Regions from separate parts of the Herbaspirillum sp. NPDC101397 genome, predicted to be linked through region 3. Evidence: predicted binding sites of a transcription regulator. Region 3 holds the regulator's gene; each other region holds the start of a gene.
The links. The regulator LexA, encoded in region 3, represses DNA repair genes until DNA is damaged. The targets are predictions, from matches to a motif close to ACTGTATNNNNATACAGT.
Positions count from the first base shown of each region.

Region 1: imuA (translesion DNA synthesis-associated protein ImuA) is a predicted target of LexA. The motif match lies at 1,516-1,533, and genes of this name have one in related genera.
Region 2: ruvA (Holliday junction branch migration protein RuvA) is a predicted target of LexA. The motif match lies at 2,473-2,490, and genes of this name have one in related genera.

Region 1 covers NZ_JBIWNS010000001.1:11,150-15,314, forward strand. Annotated here, with positions in the region: gene ACIROW_RS00055 (MFS transporter) at 1-564, opposite strand, end outside; gene ACIROW_RS00060 (pyridoxamine 5'-phosphate oxidase family protein) at 858-1,436, shown strand; gene imuA (translesion DNA synthesis-associated protein ImuA) at 1,546-2,259, shown strand; gene ACIROW_RS00070 (Y-family DNA polymerase) at 2,189-3,667, shown strand; gene ACIROW_RS00075 (error-prone DNA polymerase) at 3,680-4,165, shown strand, end outside.
Region 2 covers NZ_JBIWNS010000004.1:257,066-261,230, reverse strand. Annotated here, with positions in the region: gene ACIROW_RS11690 (branched-chain amino acid ABC transporter substrate-binding protein) at 1-866, shown strand, start outside; gene ruvC (crossover junction endodeoxyribonuclease RuvC) at 920-1,462, shown strand; gene ACIROW_RS11680 (DUF808 domain-containing protein) at 1,466-2,377, opposite strand; gene ruvA (Holliday junction branch migration protein RuvA) at 2,544-3,122, shown strand; gene ruvB (Holliday junction branch migration DNA helicase RuvB) at 3,133-4,165, shown strand, end outside.
Region 3 covers NZ_JBIWNS010000009.1:224,185-228,349, reverse strand. Annotated here, with positions in the region: gene rplI (50S ribosomal protein L9) at 1-9, opposite strand, end outside; gene rpsR (30S ribosomal protein S18) at 36-320, opposite strand; gene priB (primosomal replication protein N) at 354-647, opposite strand; gene rpsF (30S ribosomal protein S6) at 682-1,050, opposite strand; gene lexA (transcriptional repressor LexA) at 1,303-1,953, shown strand; gene ACIROW_RS21515 (tetratricopeptide repeat protein) at 2,141-4,108, shown strand.

The DNA.
Region 1 (4,165 bases), on a different contig from region 3:
GCCGACCAGCCCCATGCCGGCCATGGCGATGAAGGGGATGTGCCAGTTCCAGCGGCTCGACAGGTACAGGCCGATCGGGATGCCGAGCACCTGGCTCGCTGCGAATGCGGTCTGGATCATGCCCATGACGCGGCCGCGCATCTGCAGCGGGAACAGGTCGGTCGAGATCGCCAGCACGATGGAGCCGATCACGCCGCCGAACAGGCCGGTGACGATGCGCGCGATCAACAGGCTTTCAAAGGTCTGCGCCAGGCCGCACCACAGCGTGCCGATGATGAAGCCGGTATAGAAAAACAGCAGCAGTTTCTTGCGGTCGAAGCGGTCGGCGAAGCCGGCGGTCAGCAGGCCGGAGACGCCGGCGCTGAAGGCGTAGGCCGACACCACCAGGCCGAATTGCTGCGGCGTGATCTGCATGGCCGGCATGATCAGCGCGCCCAGCGGCGACATCAGCATGAAGTCGAGGATCACGGCGAATTGCAGGAAGGCCAGCACGCCGACGACGAACTTTTGGTAAGGAGAAAACTGTAAAGGAGCAGCAGGAGTTGCCGGGGTTGCAGAAGTCATGTTCTTTTCTTTCTTGGTGGAGCGGGCGTGCATGCGCTCGCCGTATTTATGTGTGCCGGTCGACCGGAGCGGGAGCGACGTTCAATCGGCAAGTCGACGGCAGCCGCGGTGGGAGCGCGGGGCCGAAGCCGGGGTTGGGGATTGATGGACAGGATGAAGACGGATCATGAGGGAAAATATTGTAGCCGAGACGAGAAATATTTCGCAGCGCCATCGTGGACGGCGTATGCGCGCCGCAACAGCGGTGACGCGATTACAATGGCGGCCTCCCTGACGGAAGGCAAGAACCGCCCATGACTGCACTGAACGACATCCACGCCGCAATATGGAAAGCACTCGCCGCAGGCGCCGGTCCGCAACGCACGCCGTTGACGATGTGGCAAGCCGCCACCAATGGCATCGGCGCGGCTGCCGGCATGCCGCAGGTGCGCACCGTGGTCTTGCGCGATGCGGACCAGCAGGGCGGTTCGATCTCCTTCCACACCGACATGCGTTCGGCCAAGGTCGCCGAGCTGCGCGCCGATCCGCGCATTGCCATGACCGGACTCGATCTCGACAACTTCGTGCAGATCCGCCTCGAAGGCCGCGCGCAGATCTGCGCCGACGAGGCCGAACGGCGCGCCATCTGGAGCGCCGCACGACCGCATACGCTGATCCTGTACCGCACGCCGTTTGCACCGGGCACGCCGCTTGATGCGCCCGAAGCCGGTCATGTTCGGGAACCGGGCAGCGGCGACGGCTATGCGAATTTCTGCCCGGTGCGCGTGGTGCTGGACAAGCTCGAGTATCTCGACATCTCTCCCGACGGCCACCGGCGCGCAGTGTTCCGCCGCAATGGCGATCAGTGGCCCGGCACGTGGGTGGCTCCATGAAGTTGGCATGATTTCTTTCCGGCAACGCCGATATTGACGAATCGCGCATCTCAGGTTGACTAAGCGGAGCTGGCAATATACTGTATATAAACACAGTATTCAATGCCTTATGCCTCCGCCATCTCTTGACATTATTGACAGTCCTCAAAGCATTCACAGCTCCCTCTGGCGCGCATCGCAGTTGGCGCGGGGCGGCGCGCGCTGTCTCGACACCGGCTTTGCGGAGCTGTCGGCGGAGTTGCCGGGGCATGGCTGGCCGACCGGGGCGCTGATCGACTTGCTGTTGCGGCAACCGGGAGCGGGAGAGTTGCGTTTGCTTGGCCCTGCCTTGAAAGCCTTGGCGCCGCGCCGTATTGCGCTGGTGCAGACGCCGCACGCGCCGCAAGCGATCGGCTGGCGCCAGCTGGGCGTTGATGCTGCACGCCTGCTGTCGGTGCGCGCCGCCACCAGCGCCGACGCCGCCTGGGCCGCCGAGCAGATACTGAAATCGGACAGTTGCGCCGTGCTGCTGTTCTGGCAGCGCAATCTGCGCAAGGAGAGCGTGCGCCGGCTGCATCTGGCGGCGCAGGGAGGCAATACCTTGTTCGTCATGCTGCGGCCGCTCAGTTGCGCCCAGGATGCCTCGCCGGCGCCGTTGCGGCTGTCGCTGACGGCCGCCGCGGGCGGCGTCGATATCGGCTTCGTCAAGCGGCGCGGTCCGCAACGCGACACCCCCTTGTTTGTTTCACTGCCTTCTCTGAATCTTTTGCATCATGCGTCTGTGGATCGCCGTACACCTGCCCCTGTTACCGCTGGAAGTGTTTTATCCGAACTGGTCGGATGAGGCTGACGCGGTCGTGCTGGAGCACACCCGCGTCATGGCGGCGTCGCAGCCGGCCTGCGACGCCGGCGTGCGTTACGGCATGCGCCGCGGCGGTGTGCTGGCCTTGCTGCCGCGCGCCCACATGCACGAGCGCGCCATCGAGCGCGAAGCGCAGGCGCTGTCCGGCGCCGCCACCGCGCTGCTGCAATACACGCCGCAAGCCGCCTTCAGCGACGACGCCACCATCGTGCTCGACATCGGCGCCAGCCTGCGTTTGTTCGGCGGCATTCGCGCCTTGTGCCGGCGCGTGCGCGCCACCGTGCGCCAGCTCGGTCTGACCGCCGCCGTCAGCTGCGCCCCGACCGCAGCCGGCGCCGCCTTGCTGGCGCGCCATTGCCATCTGCCGGGTCATCATCATCCGCGCACGCTGAGTAGGCCGCGCCTGCAGCGCCGCCTTGATCGCTTGCCGGTAAGCGCCTTGCCGGCCGCGCTGCCTTATCTCGACTGGCTCAAGGGAATCGGCTGCCGCAATCTCGCCGACCTGCGTGGTTTGCCGCGCGCCGGTCTGCAGCGGCGCGGCGACACCCGCATGCTGGATGCGCTCGATTGCGCCTACGGCGAAGCGACGGAACTGCATGCCTGGATAGAGACGCCGCCGAGCTTCCGCCAGCGCATCGAACTGACCGAGCGCATCGAACATGCCGAGGCTGCGCAGCACACCGTGCAAGCCTTGCTGGCGCAACTGTGCGGCTGGCTCACGGCGCGCCAGCTGGCGGTCACGCAGGTGTGCGTGCAACTGGAGCACGAACGCGGCCGCCAGGCCGTCGCGCCGACCGTGATCGAACTCGCCCTGGCCGAGCCGACCTGGCAGGACGCGCACCTGATCCGCTTGCTGAAAGAGCGCTTGGCGCAGCTCGAGATCAGTGCCCCCGTCATCGCCGTGGTGCTGGAAGCGGCGCGCACCGAAGCCATGGCGCCGGCCAGCGAGAGCCTGTTTCCCGAGCCGGGCGGCACACCGGAAGACTACAAGCGTCTGGTCGAATTGCTGGTGGCGCGGCTGGGCGCCGAACACGTGTTGCAGCCGTCGCCGCTGGCCGACTACCGGCCGGAGCAGGCCAACCGCTGGGTGTCCGTGATGGAGCCGGCCGCGCCGCTCGACGCGCGCCCGTTGCCGCCGCGTCCGGGCTGGCTGCTGGAAAAGCCGGTGGCGCTGGTCATGCGCCAGCACCGGCCGTATTACGGCTCGCGCCTGCGCCCGGTGTCGCCACCCGAACGCATCGAAGCCGGCTGGTGGAACGGGCTGCTGGTCACGCGCGACTACTACATCGCGGCAGGCGCCGATCATTGCCACTACTGGATCTATCGCGAGCGCATCGGCGATGTCGACGGTGTCGAACCGCATTGGTATCTGCACGGCGTGTTCGGCTGAGGGAGGTGCTCCATGCCTGAGAAGCCCACGTCGATGCCGGTGCGGATCCCCGATTACGCAGAACTGTTTTGCCTGTCCAACTTCACCTTCCTCGAAGGCGCTTCGCATGCCGAAGAGCTCGCCGCGCGCGCGGTGCAGCTGGGGTACACGGCGCTGGCCGTGACCGACGAATGTTCGCTGGCGGGCGTGGTGCGCGCGCATGTGGAAAGCAAAAACGCCGGCATGAAGCTGATCATCGGATCCTGTTTTCGCATTGAATGGGAAGCAGGGCAGCCGCCGCTCACGCTGATCGCATTGGCGCAGAATCGCGAAGGTTACGGCAACCTGTCGGAGCTGATTACGCTTGGTCGCACGCGTGCCGAGAAGGGAAGTTATCGCATCGGCATTGAGGATTTTTCCGCGCCGCAGGCCTCGCATGCGCACTTGCGCGGTTTGCCCGATTGCCTGCTGGTATTGGCGCCGCATTATCCGGCCGACGCCACGTTGCTGGCGCAGCAG
Region 2 (4,165 bases), on a different contig from region 3:
ATCTGCTAAAGAAAAATCCCGCTGCGCTCATCTGCCACAGTTCGACGGTATGCATCGCCACCGCCGAACAAGTCCGGGCCGCGCGCATTCCGCACATCTCGGTCGGCGCCACCAACCACAAATTCACGCAGCTCGGCTATGACAACACCTTCCGCATGTTCGGCCACAGCGAACAGGGCGGCATTCTTTTCGGGCATTATGTGTATGGCGACCTGAAGGTTGATCGCATGGCCGTGATCGACGACAAGACGCCGTCGGGCATGGCGATGGCGGATCAGTTCAGCGAGGGTTTCCGGCAAGCCGGCGGTCTCTTGCTTGGCCGCTATTCGGTCAGCGACAAAACCTCCGATTTCAACCAGGCGCTGGCCGATGTCAAGGAGAGCAGGGCGGATGCGATATTCTGGGGCGGCACGCATCTGCAGGCGGCCAACATGATCGCCAGCGCCAAGCGTCTGGGCGTGAAGACGCGTTTCCTGAATGCGATGAACGGCATGAACAACCAGAACTTCCTGAATCAGGTCAACGGCGCCGGCAATATTTTTACGCTGGAATCCGACCAGCAACGAGATAAACTGCCGGGATGGAAGAATTTTGAAAAGAACTACATCGCGCGGTTTTCTTCATCGTATATCGACGTCAGCAGCTTGCGCGCCTATGACGCGGTGCTGATGTTGGGGGAAGCGATCCGGCAGGGCAATTCGGCCGATCCGGGCAAATTGATCGACACGCTGCATGCGGAGAAATTCAGGGGACTGACCGGCCTTATTTCCTTCGACCGGGAAGGAAATCTGCGCGATCCTGTGTTTACCGTATATGAAGCGCAGGGCGGGGATTGGAAAATAGTAAAGGTGGTCAAGGCGCCTTGATTGCCGGCAGGTCCGGAGCTCCATCCGAAACGATTAACTCACATTGTGTCTGCATGAAAATTCTTGGCATTGATCCCGGCTTGCGCACCACCGGCTTCGGCGTGATCCACAAGCAGGGCAGCAAGCTTGCCTATATCGCCTCCGGCACCATCAAGACGCCGGACGGCGATTTGCCGCAACGTCTCAAGGTCATCCTGGCCAGCATCGGCGAGGTGATCCAGACGTACACGCCTGACTGCGCGGCGATCGAAAAAGTCTTCGTCAACGTCAACCCGCAATCCACGCTGCTGCTCGGCCAGGCCCGCGGCGCGGCGATTTGCGCGTTGGTGCAGGCCGATCTGCAGGTGGCGGAATACACCGCGCTGCAGGTCAAGCAAGCCGTCGCCGGTCACGGCAAGGCGCAGAAGCAGCAGGTGCAGGATATGGTGCAGCGCTTGCTGGCGCTGCCGGGTTTGCCGGGCACCGACGCGGCTGACGCGCTCGGCGTGGCGATCTGCCATGCGCACAGCGGCGACATCCTCAGCGTGCTGGGCGGACTGGCGCCGGGGCTGGCCAAGAAGGGCCTGCGCATGCGCGGCGGTCGTCTGGTCGGTTAGGCGCTACTTCTTTTTGAAGATTTTCAGCACGCGTTGCACCGCCGTTACCGCCAGCAGCACCACGCCGCCGGCAATCACCCCGAACACCGCATCCAGCGCCGACGGCGCCAGCACCGACAACAAGCCGCCGACCACCGGCACCGTCGCCAGCGGGGCGCTGACATCGGCGATCCAGTGATGCACGGGCGCGATGCCGTGCGTCAGGATCCCGCCGCCCACCATGAACATCGCCACCGTGCCGATCACGGTCAGGCTCTTCATCATGTAGGGCGCCGCCACCAGAATGGCGCGACCGATGCGCTGCGCGAATTTTCCACCGGTGCGCAGCAGGTACAGACCGCCGTCGTCAAGCTTGACGATGCCCGCGACCACGCCATAGACACCCACCGTCATGATCAGCGCGATGCCGACCAGCACCGTGATCTGTTGCTGCAAAGGCGCGCCGGCCACCGTGCCCAGCGTGATGGCGATGATTTCCGCCGACAGGATGAAGTCGGTGCGGATGGCGCCCTTGATCTTGTCCTGTTCGCTTTCGGCGGCTTCAGGAGCGGCAGTCTCGTCAAGATGTTCTTCTTCGTGCGGCAGATACTTGTGCGCCAGCTTCTCGAAGCCTTCAAAACACAGGAAGGCGCCGCCCAGCATCAGCAGCGGCGTCACCGCCCACGGCGCGAGGGCGCTGATCGCCAGCGCGGCCGGCACCAGGATCGCCTTGTTCTTCAGCGAGCCGAGCGCCACCGCCCACACCACCGGCAATTCGCGGTCGGCGTTGACGCCGGATACCTGCTGCGCATTGAGCGCCAGATCATCGCCAAGCACGCCCGCGGTTTTCTTGGCGGCGACCTTGGTCATGGCGGAGACGTCGTCGAGAATGCCGGCGATGTCGTCGATCAATGCGAAAAAGCTGCTGCCTGCCATGGGATCCTTGCGTGGTTGTTGATGCGTGAGGCCAGACGATAGCCCGGCAAGGTGCTTCAAGGCAAGTGCAGGGGGCCGGCTCGGCGGATTCATATACTGTTTATCCGAACAGTACTGTATCATTCCGATAATCCATTTTTCGACTCACTTTCGATACCTGCCCATCATGATCGGTCGCCTCTCCGGAATCCTGCTCGAAAAAAATCCTCCGCAATTGCTGGTCGACTGCAACGGCGTCGGATATGAAGTCGGCGTGCCGATGAGCACCTTCTACAATCTGCCCGGCCTCGGCGAAAAAGTGGTGCTGCTGACGCACCTGGCGATCCGCGAAGACGCCCACGTGCTGTTCGGCTTCGGCAGCGCCGAAGAGCGCAATACCTTCAAGGAGCTGATCAAGATTTCCGGTGTCGGCGCGCGCACCGCGTTGTCGATCCTGTCCGGCATGTCGGTCAGCGATCTGGCGCAGGCGGTGACGCTGCAGGAAGCCGGTCGTCTCACCAAGGTCCCCGGCATCGGCAAGAAGACCGCGGAACGCCTGTTGCTTGAACTCAAGGGCAAGCTCGGCGCCGATCTCGGCGTGGTCGGCGGCGCGGTGCATCACGACGCGACTTCGGATATCCTCAACGCCTTGCTGGCGCTCGGTTATTCCGACAAGGAAGCGACTCTGGCGCTGAAGCAGGTGCCGGCCGATGCCAGCGTCTCGGACGGCATCAAGCACGCACTGAAAGCACTGTCCAAAGCCTGAACGGTAAATCATGAGCATCCAGACCGACGACTTTTCCGAACAACGCATCATCGCCGCCACGCCGGCCTCGGCCAACGAGGAGGCCATCGAACGCGCGCTGCGGCCCAAGCAGCTCGACGAATACGTCGGCCAGGAAAAAGTGCGCGGCCAGCTCGAGATCTTCATCTCGGCGGCGCGCCAGCGCGGCGAAGCGCTCGATCACACCTTGCTGTTCGGCCCGCCGGGCCTTGGCAAGACCACCATGGCGCACATCATCGCGCGCGAAATGGGCGTCAACCTGCGCCAGACTTCCGGCCCCGTGCTGGAGCGCGCCGGCGACCTGGCCGCGCTGCTGACCAATCTCGAAGCCAACGACGTGCTGTTCATCGACGAGATCCATCGCTTGTCGCCAGTGGTGGAGGAAATCCTCTATCCCGCGCTCGAGGACTACCAGATCGACATCATGATCGGCGAAGGCCCGGCGGCGCGTTCGGTGCGTCTGGACCTGCAGCCGTTCACGCTGGTCGGCGCCACCACGCGCGCCGGCATGCTGACCAATCCGCTGCGCGACCGCTTCGGCATCGTTGCGCGCCTGGAGTTCTACACGCCGCCGGAGCTGGCCCGCATCGTCACGCGCAGCGCCGGCCTGCTGAATGCACCGATCGTCGAAGAAGGCGCGCTGGAAATCGCCAAGCGCAGCCGCGGCACGCCGCGCATCGCCAATCGTCTGCTGCGTCGCGTGCGAGACTATGCGGAAGTGAAAGGCAATGGCCGGATCACGCAAGCGATGGCCGACGCCGCGCTGGTCATGCTCGACGTCGATCCGGTCGGCTTTGACGTGATGGACCGCAAGCTGCTCGAAGCGGTGCTGTTCAAATTCAACGGCGGTCCGGTCGGACTAGACAATCTCGCTGCGGCAATCGGTGAAGAGCGTGACACCATCGAAGACGTGCTGGAGCCTTACCTGATCCAGCAAGGTTATCTGCAACGCACGCCGCGCGGCCGCGTGGCGACGCCGGCGGCGTACACCCACTTCGGCGTGACGGCGCCGCGCACAGGCCCCA
Region 3 (4,165 bases):
GACTTGCATGTTTTTCTCCTATATCTCGTCGTCAATTACGCGTTGTGCAGATCTGTGTATGGCAGCAACGCGAGGTAGCGTGCGCGCTTGATCGCTGTGTCAACTTGACGCTGATAGTGTGCCTTGGTGCCGGTCAGACGTGCTGGCATGATCTTGCCGTTTTCTTGCACGAAATCCTTCAGAGTGTCGACGTCTTTGTAATCGACTTGCTCAACACCTGCGGCTGTGAAACGGCAGAATTTTTTACGCTTGAACAGCGGGTTTTGCTGTTGGCGTTTTTGCTTCAACTTGCTTTTATCGAACTTTTTACCGAATGCCATTTTGCGGCTCCTGATATCTAAAATTGAGTGGTTCTAAACTACAGATTCAAAATCAACGATGTGAAACACGATGCTTTTGCTGTTGCGATTCCTGCGCGCCATGAAACCGCTGAACTTGAGCATCTCGCCGAGACCGGCCCGGTTAAGCCGACCTGAAATTTCGCCTGCAGCGAATGCAGTGATTTCAAACTCGACCAACCTCTTGATGCCCGCTTCCGTCTGCTCCGATTGGTGCTGCAACTTCGCAGTCACTACCGGGATGCCTGCCGGGGTGTAACGTATGACGTCACGCTCGGCGATGGTGGCAACAAACTGAAAGTGATTCACGCTCCCTGATGCTTTTCTATCGCAATGTCAGCAATTAAGCCGCTGGTGCTTCTGCGCGATTGCTCTTTACTGCGTCTTCCTTCTGGACAGCCTTCAGGATTGGCGAAGGACCGGTTTCGGCCTTCTTCATCTTGACTGTCAGGTGACGCAACACTGCATCGTTGAACTTGAAGCCGGTTTCGATTTCGGCCAGAGTTTCGCCGTCAACTTCGATATTCAGGCAAACATAGTGTGCTTTTGCCAGTTTTTGGATTTGGTACGCCAATTGACGGCGGCCCCAATCTTCGACACGGTGAATCTTGCCGCCGCGTGCAGTAACGATGCCTTTGTAACGCTCGATCATCGCTGGAACTTGCTCGCTTTGGTCCGGATGGACGATAAATACGATTTCATAATGACGCATGTAGACTCCTTTATGGACTGATTAACAAATCGCCCACCTCGGCGTCAAGACGAGTGTGGGAAGAGGAAAGCCCGCAATCATATACCAGAACGCCCAAAACCTCAATACTTTCAGGCATTTGCCGTGGAACAGCGCCCACAGATCGGAAAACGGTCGATGACATGATTTCAATATTGCAGATTGACACTGCTTTATAACTGTATAAAAATACAGACTGTTTATGCAACCAGCATAACTTCCCCGAAAGCCGACATGCTCAAACTGACCGCTCGCCAGGAACAGATTCTGAATCTGATCAAAGACGCCATCGAAAACACCGGCTTCCCGCCTACACGAGCAGAAATCGCCAATGAGCTGGGCTTCCGCTCCGCCAATGCCGCCGAAGAGCATCTGCAGGCGCTGGCGCGCAAAGGCGCCATCGAAATTTCTCCGGGCACCTCGCGCGGAATCCGCCTGCGAGATGGATCGATTACCAATCCTGGCCGCCAGATGGCGCTGCCCCACCCTGCACTCATGCAGCTGTCGCTGCCGCTGGTCGGCCGCGTCGCTGCCGGCTCGCCGATCCTGGCGCAAGAACATATTGAGAGCAATTACAACGTCGACCCGGCGCTGTTTTCGGCCAAGCCGGACTACTTGCTGAAGGTGCGCGGCATGTCGATGCGCGACGCCGGCATTCTGGACGGCGATCTGCTCGCGGTAAAAAAGGCCGATCAGGCGCGCAATGGCCAGATCGTGGTGGCGCGAATCGGCGATGACGTCACGGTCAAGCGCTATCGCAAGACCGGCTCGCTGATCGAGTTGCTGCCTGAAAATCCCGACTTCAAGGTGATCAAGGTCTCATCCGAAGAGGAAAACTTCGCCCTGGAAGGCTTGGCCGTCGGCTTGCTGCGCAGCTGGAATTGATTTCGCCTCGGACCCCACCCAAACTAAAGCCCGCTAAATCGCGGGCTTTTTTTACGTCTGTTTGCCAGATCGAAAGCAGAATTGCATCATATGATACCGATAGCTAACTGCGACCGGGCAAAGCATTGCAAAAATAGCTTTTCCGCTCGCAAAGCAGCACCATTACTCAATCCGGTAAGGAACCACAATGTCAACGCGTAGCAGCAACAAGCCCGCCAACAAGAGCGCTCAACCCAACATCAAGGATCTCCTGGCCGTAAGAGAATGCTTAAACTTGCTGGATGATCACAAAGTCGACGCAGCAAAAGAGCTGTGTGCCCAAGTGCTCAAACGCGCGCCAAATCTGGTCTATGCCAACCATGCATGGGGCCTGGTCGCCATGCATGAGAACGACTTCATCGGCGCAGAAGCCGCCTTGCGCAAAGCGGTGGCGGCAGATCCGACCAATTCGGAATATATTGCAAACTTGGCCACCTCCGTCCTCAAGCAAGACCGGATCGACGATTCGATCGCGCTGTACGAGGAAGCCATCAAACTCAACAGCGAGAATAAAGACGCGCGTATCGGCCTCGCCAACGCCCTGCATGAAAAGAACGATCCGGATGCTTCGATCGCCTATTTCGAGGATGCCGTCAGACGCAATCCTGAGGCGCCCGGACCGCTGTCCCACCTTGGCAAGGCACTGATTGATGCAAAGCAATATAAGGAAGCGATCAACGTACTGTTCAAGTCACTGCAGTTGCAAATAAATTTCGCGCCGGCACACACCAATCTGGGCATCGCTCTCCAGGAAATGGACATGCTCAAGGATGCACTGGAAAGCCATAAGACGTCCTTGCTGCTGGATCCGACCGACATCTACGCGCAGACCAAGATCGCCGACACCTATATCAAACTAAAGGAATACGACAAGGCCAACGAGCATTACCAGCGCATCATCGAACTGGCCCCCAAAGATCCCAACAGTTATACGAAACTCGCCTCAAGCCTGTTTTCCCACCAAGATCGCTATGAAGAAGCCATGGCGCTGTTCCATAAGGCACTTGAAGTCGATCCGAAACACCCGTTGACGCACAACAATATCGGCGCGACGATGTACGATTACGGTGAGACGGTGTCCTCACTGCAATATTTCAAAGATGCACTCGCGCTCAAACCCAATTATTTGACCGCCCAGCACAATCTTGCACTTGGACAACTTCTGGCAGGCGACCTGAAGGATGGCTGGGCCAATCATGAGAGCAGACTGGAAGTCAAAGAGCGTCGCCACGTCTATAAATTGATCCACAAGCTTTTCGAACTGATCCCGAAATGGGATGGCAAGTCTTCGCTCCAGGGCAAATACATTCTGCTGATGCACGAACAAGGCTTCGGCGACAGCATTCAGTTCGTACGCTACGTCCACAAGTTGCTGGAACAAGGCGCCCGTGTGGCGCTGCACGTCAAGGATCCGTTGGCCCGCCTGTTCCGCAGCGTGTCCGATCAGGTGACACTGGTGCGTGAGAACGATCCTCTGCCCAAGTGCGACTACGCTTACGTGCTGATGAGCCTGCCGCACGCGCTCGGTACCGATCGCGTCGAAGACATCCCTTCCTATCCGTTCTATTTATCTGCCGATCCGCAGGACATCAAGCGCTGGAAAGACAAAATGGACATGTTCGCAGACAATACCGGCGACCTGCGCGTCGGCTTCGTCTGGGCCGGTAATCCGGAGCATGGCAATGACCGGAAACGTTCCATTCCACTTGAGACCTTCGCTCCTCTATTTAATACGTCCGGTGTCCAGTTCTTTTCCATCCAGAAAGGACTTGTCACATCTGAGTTGGCCAAGCTCCCTAAAGAATTGCCTGTGTACAATATAGGCGATGCCCTTAATGACTTTGCCGATACGGCCGCGGTGATGGCCAATCTTGACCTGATCATCAGCGTCGACACTTCTGTGGTCCATCTGGCCGGCGCGCTCGGCCGGCCAACCTGGACGTTGCTGGCCCATACGCCCGACTGGCGCTGGCTGAACGACCGGGAGGATTCGCCGTGGTATCCGAGCATGCGCTTGTTCCGCCAGCCAACTCGCAACGACTGGCCTGCGGTTATCAGCAAAGTAGCTTCGGAGCTCGCAATCCTGGCACAAGAAAAGAAAAAAAGGACAGCGTAATCAAATACTTGCCGCATTCACCCTATGCGGCAAGTTGCAAAAAAGTCCGCTGAAAGC